2 regions of the Pseudogracilibacillus sp. SO30301A genome follow, and region 2 is predicted to be linked to the other one. Evidence: riboswitches for the same ligand, from Rfam matches in the RefSeq annotation. Region 2 holds a riboswitch; the other holds the start of a gene.
What was found. Region 2 has a riboswitch for S-adenosylmethionine ahead of SPD89_RS04455 (methionine ABC transporter ATP-binding protein). Riboswitches for the same ligand answer to the same signal wherever they lie in the genome.
Positions count from the first base shown of each region.

Region 1: it holds a riboswitch for S-adenosylmethionine, as region 2 does, so the genes downstream of both, SPD89_RS02695 (O-acetylhomoserine aminocarboxypropyltransferase/cysteine synthase family protein) here and SPD89_RS04455 (methionine ABC transporter ATP-binding protein) in region 2, are expected to answer to the same signal.

Region 1 covers NZ_JAXHDD010000002.1:203,784-206,985, forward strand. The annotation lists gene SPD89_RS02695 (O-acetylhomoserine aminocarboxypropyltransferase/cysteine synthase family protein) at 1-1,578, opposite strand, end outside; SAM riboswitch class I at 1,724-1,837, opposite strand; gene SPD89_RS02700 (hybrid sensor histidine kinase/response regulator) at 2,155-3,202, shown strand, end outside.
Region 2 covers NZ_JAXHDD010000005.1:63,025-66,226, reverse strand. The annotation lists gene SPD89_RS04460 (methionine ABC transporter permease) at 1-613, opposite strand, end outside; gene SPD89_RS04455 (methionine ABC transporter ATP-binding protein) at 603-1,634, opposite strand; SAM riboswitch class I at 1,790-1,904, opposite strand; gene SPD89_RS04450 (thioredoxin family protein) at 1,979-2,296, opposite strand; gene SPD89_RS04445 (toprim domain-containing protein) at 2,314-2,673, opposite strand; gene gcvH (glycine cleavage system protein GcvH) at 2,770-3,150, opposite strand; gene SPD89_RS04435 (arsenate reductase family protein) at 3,170-3,202, opposite strand, start outside.

The sequences.
Region 1 (3,202 bases), on a different contig from region 2:
ATTTTCAAAGCCTTTAAAGTTACTGCTCCAAATAATTTTTAATCCTTGATTGGAGTAAGTATCAAGCTCATTTTCAGATAACGGTTGTTCCGTTACAATTACATCAATTACTTCATCTTTATTAGTTTCATCTAGGTTGATAATTTTATACCCTTGTTTTGACAAATTAAACGCTTTTTGTAGATCAATTTCAGTTTTTACAGCAATTGTTTTTTGTCTTAATCCTTCACTGCGATCAAAAGGTGATGAGAATAGCCATTTAATTGCTTCTTCTACTGTAGTGTCAATAGTAGAAATTCCTGTTGCTTTAGCAATAGCATTATCTAATGTTTGGATTATATCTTCAATGTCTTCAATTCCGATAGATAGACGAACTAATTCTTCTGGTGTGCCACTTTTCTTTAAGTCTTCTTGACTGAGTTGTTGGTGAGTTGTAGATGCTGGGTGAATAATTAATGATTTTGCATCTCCAACATTCGCTACATGTGACCATAACTCAATATTATCAATTAATTTTCTGCCAGCTTCAAGTCCACCTTTAATACCAAATGTAATAATCGATCCATATCCCGAAGAGAAATATTTATTTGCTAACTCATGGGATGGGTGATCTTCAATTCCCGGAAAATTTACCCATTCAACTGCTGGGTGGCTTTGTAAATACTTTGCTACTTTTATTGCATTTTCACTATGACGTTCGAGACGTACATGTAATGTTTCGAGACCTTGTAATAATAAAAATGCATTATGAGGACTGATCGATGCCCCTGTATCACGTAATAGTTGAACACGTAGTCGAAGAGCAAAGGCAACAGGACCTAAATCTGCAAATCGGAGTCCATCATAGCTTTCATCGGCTTCCGTAAATCCTGGAAACTTTTCATTATCCCAGTTAAAGCGTCCGCCATCAACGACAACTCCTCCAATCGACGTTCCATGTCCCCCAATCCATTTTGTTGCGGAATGGACGACGACATCCGCCCCCCATTGAATTGGTTTAGCAAATTTTGGTGCAAAAGTATTATCAATTATTAACGGAATACCATGATCATGAGCAATGTCAGCAACCGTTTCGATATCAAAAACATTTAAACTTGGGTTCGTAATTGTTTCGCCAAAAATTGCTTTTGTTTTGTCCGTTATTGCAGCTTTTATTGCTTCAGGATTTGTACCGTCGACAATCTTTACATTAATTCCAAAACGAGGTAGTGTATGGACAAATAGGTTGTATGTACCACCATACAAATTACTATCGGCGACAATTTCATCCCCAGCACTAGCAACGTTTAAAATAGCATACGTAATGGCGGCCATTCCTGAAGCTGTGGCAACCGCAGCAGTACCATCTTCAAGTAATGCAACTCGCTGTTCAAACGCATCTGTTGTCGGATTCATAATTCGAGTATAAATATTTCCCGTTTCCGCAAGACCAAATAAATTTTTAGCATGCTCTGTATCGCGAAAAACATAAGATGTTGTTTGATGAATTGGTACCGCACGTGAACCTGTAACTGGATCAGGTTCTTGCCCCCCATGTAATAAAATGGTATCGTCCTTTTGAAATGTAAATTCTGACATAACTAAATTCCTCCTTAAATTTTTAGGGATGATATCCCCCGTTTTTATTTTGAAGCAATGTACGTCTTGCATGTAGAGAAGGAAAATTAGAAAACCCTCTTCTAGAAAGAATAGAAGAGGGTGTTGTATTAATAGTCGTTTCCTCCTCTTATCTTCCAGACAATCGTCTGTAGGATTTGGCACCTTTAAAAGCTAACAATAAGCTTTTATGGTTGCTGGACTTCATCGGGCCTATTCCCTCCGTCGCTCTTGATAAGAGATACTCATTATGAAATTACTATTTATTATACATGCTTCGTACTTAATGTCAACTAAAAATATTGCTAATTGTGAATATAATGAACAAAACTTATATAAAAAACTAATTGTTCATTATTTTGAAAACGATTACATTTTGGGCGATTTAGATTATGGTTAAATCATCGATTTTTAATATTTCTAATCATTTTCAAGGCAACCACTAATACCAATTGGAATAATAAAACTTGCAGATAGAAAATTAATCTTGTAAAAGTAGGTGCCACCAACGATAATTGATGTAATAATTAAAAGTGAGAGTATAAAGGGTTGAAAACGATGCGTGCTAGTAACGGGATGTCCTATAAAAAAGTATTTCTTTTGATAAGTATATTTCTGCTCGTGTTAACAAGTTTTCGTATTGGGTGGATTTTTTACCATAAAACTCCCGATCACCCTCATGCTGAAGAGGGTGTAATTGATTTAAGTCACTGGAATTTTACGGATAAGGAAACAATAACGCTTGATGGAGAATGGGAGTTTTATCCGGGAGAATTTATAAATTTTGGCTTAGAAAAAAATGTTGCAAGTGGTTTTACGACTATACCAGGGCATTGGAAGAATCCGTATAAGGAAATAAACTACGGTACCTATCGATTAAAAGTACTTTTGCCAACAACTGATAACGAAAGTGAACAGAAAAATTATGGGTTAATCTTTAAGGATATTGAGTCAGCGGCTAGCGTATATGTAAACGGGCAATTAGTAACTGAAACGGGTCGACCTTCCGATACTATTCATCAATACAAGAGTAAGCTAGGAATTTCTAAGGGCTATTTCCATACGGCGAACGACGAGATAGAACTAGTTGTACATGTAGCAAACTTTGAAAAGGCGTTTGAAGGCGGTATTTCAAACACTGTTAAATTTGGGCTAGGGAATGCTATAGACAGAGAAATAAGCTTTACAACCATAACGCAATTAATGGTTGTCTTAATATTACTCGTACATAGTGCATATGCTTTTAGCTTATATATGATGGGTAGAAGCGTATATCATAAAGAACTTATTTATTTCGGACTTTTACTCATTTTTGCTGCTTTTTCTATCATCGTTGACGAGGATAAAATACTATTAAATTGGTTTCCTATCAATGCAGAATGGTCGCTTAAACTAATCTATTTGTCATTCGCAGGTACCGTGTTTTTTATTCTCAAATTCATAAAATATGTGTTTAAATTAAGACATGTTTTTTTCAGAGTATTATTTGAAACATATAGCCTCTTAATTCTAGCACTATTCATTATTCCATCTTCATACATCCTATTTGTTGGTTATGGCATTATGCTTACAAACGTAATTTCTTATACGTTTATGTTTATTATAA
Region 2 (3,202 bases):
AGACGATGAATACGATTATTACTGAACAAATAAATACAATATCAAAGGCTCTACGCTGGAATCCAGCATAATATGCGTAACTTCCAAGGCCACCCGCACCAATTGCACCTGCCATTGCCGTATAACCAATAAGCGCGATTGCGGTAACAGTTATTCCTGAGATTAAAGCAGGCATCGATTCAGGAAGAAGAACTTTAAAAATAATAGATCGTGTACTTGCTCCCATTGATTGCGCCGCCTCAATAACTCCTTTATCTATTTCCTTTAAAGCAATTTCTACTAACCTACCATAGAATGGAGCGGCACCAATAATTAAAGCTGGTAAGGCTGCATTCGGTCCTCTAATCGTCCCAATTAAAAAATACGTAAATGGAAAGAGTAGAAGTATTAAGATAATAAATGGAATTGCACGAAACACATTTACTATTGTTGCTGTAATAAAGTTAATCACCTTATTTTCCCAAAGTCCATCTTTGGCAGTTAAGTATAATAGTAATCCGAGTAACACACCTATAATAAAAGTTCCAGTTAATGAGATTAATGTCATATAAAACGTTTCATACGTCGCCGTCATTAGTTTATCCCAATCAATATTAGCAAAATTAAGTGTCATCTCGAATCAGCTCCACTTCAACTGAGGCTTCTTTAATAAAGTTAATCGCTTTTTCAATTTCAGCTTTGTTTCCTACCATTTGAACAATTAAGGTACCTAACACACCATTTTGTGTCTGCGTAATTTTTCCTTGGATAATATTCGTATCAACGGAAAACTTTTTCGATACTTCACTAATTAAAGCTTCATTTGCAAATGCTCCTAAAAAATGGAGGCGTAATACTTTTCCATGTTTCTTTACATTATTGAGAATGTCCGCAACACTTTCTTCTACGTCTGGATTTGCCATCACTTGTTCCACAAATTTTTTCGTAATAGGTTGTTCTGGGTTAGAGAACACATCTAGAACATTACCAGTTTCTACGATCTTCCCTTTCTCCATAACAGCAACCCGATCACATATTTTGCGAATCACATGCATTTCATGTGTTATTAAAATAATCGTAAGGCCAAGTTTTTGGTTAATATCCACTAGCAAATCTAGAATTGAATTAGTAGTTTCTGGATCTAGTGCCGATGTAGCTTCATCGCAAAGAAGCAGTTTCGGATCATTTGCAAGTGCACGTGCGATCCCTACACGCTGTTTTTGCCCTCCGCTTAGTTGGGAAGGATAGGCTTTTTCTCTTCCAGTTAGCCCAACCAAATCGATCAGCTCTTGAACTTTCTTTTTCTGTTCTGTTTTTGGAACACCTGCTATTTCTAGTGGAAAAGCAATATTTTCCTCCGTCGTTCGAGACCATAAAAGATTAAAATGTTGAAAAATCATCCCGATTTCTTGCCTGGCTTGTCTTAACTTTTTGCCTTTTAGTTTAGTCATTTCTTTTCCATCAATAATAATGGATCCATCCGAAGGCTCTTCCAAACGATTTAGTAGCCGTACTAATGTACTTTTCCCCGCACCACTGTACCCTATTACCCCGAAGATTTCTCCTTCCTTTATTTCTAATGATAGGGAATCTACTGCTGTAATCGGGCTTTTATCTAGTGTAAAAACTTTCTTTAAATTTTGTATCGATATCATGATTTGCCCTCCTTTTACATCGTTGGTTTGGGAAACTATGAAATTCGCATAACATTAGGTACATACTCTAATGCCACCCTGTTTACTCATTCAGATACAATTAAAAAAGTCTTCCTGTAAGAGAACAGAAAGACTTAACAATCTATCTTCACATTCTCTCATCTATCAAAGCATCTGCTTTGCAGGATTTAGCACCTTTCAATTTTGGAAGTAAAATTGAAGGTTGCCGCGAATTCATAGGGCCAGTCCCTCCATCGCTCTTCATAAGAGTTAAGATGTATTCCTTTTTATTGATAACAATAAACAATATAGCATTATATCTGTTTTTATGTCAAGTAATACGTTTAATTTTGTCGAAAGAGCTCGGGTACATACGTCCATACATAATGATATATATTTGCAACGGAAAAGAATGTATACACTTTTTCTTTAACTTGATCGTCTTTCATAACGAACAAACAAGGTACACTTTCCACCTTATATTTCTGCATAAATTCCGGGTACAGTGATGCGTTCATCTCATAAAAAATATCTTGCTGATGTGTTTTTTCGATTTTTTCTAAAAATGAACGCGCTACATGACAAGTTCCACAAAAAGGGGTATGAATGTATAATAAATAGTCACTTTTTTGTTCTAATTGTTCTGCGGTTATTTCTTGCAAAAGAATCACCAATTTCCTTATAACATCAAATACAATGGATCTATTTTAAAGTTATGTTTTACTAATTCATGAGCAATAATATCCAGAGGAGTTAGTTCAACTTGTTGATAATCATCCGGAATATACATTTGAATGGAATTGGGCAATTCAGCAGTTAATTGCTTCCTTAACCTTATTCCAGGTTCATCTGCATCAACAAAAATATATACATCACGATTATCTAGATCAAATTCATCTAACATTTCATCAAACTTTTCCACGCCAAATGTTCCGTGTGTACAAACGATATCGATTTCCTCTTTGATTATTTTTTGAACATGCATCTTATCGGATAAACCTTCTACGATAATAACTTTCTTATCATTTAAAATACCCAATGCTTTTCCCCCAATTTCAAGGTAGCCATCGTTGAAAGCTAGAAGTCTCTAAAAAACTACATGCACCCTTAAGGTAGGGTGCAAGTAATATTATTCCTATTTAGAAATATAAGCATTATATTCTTCAGAGGAAAGCAGATCATCTAGTTCTTCATCAGCGGACGGTTCAACAACGATCATCCAGGCTTGTTCATAAGGAGATTCATTAACATACTCTGGATTATCTTCCAAACCCTCATTAACTTCTACAACTGTCCCGCTTATTGGCGCATACAATTCTGAAACTGTTTTTACAGACTCAACACTTCCAAACGGCTCATTCACTTCAATTGTATCGCCTACCTCTGGAAGTTCAACAAAAACGATATCACCTAATTCATCTTGAGCAAAATCAGTAATTCCAATTCTAACATCGCTTCCTTCTCTTCTTACCCATTCATGCTCCTTCGAATAAAGTAAATCTGTCGGTAAACTCATCTCTAATACCTCCTAATTATTATATTGACCAATTGGCTTGAAAATCTTCTTC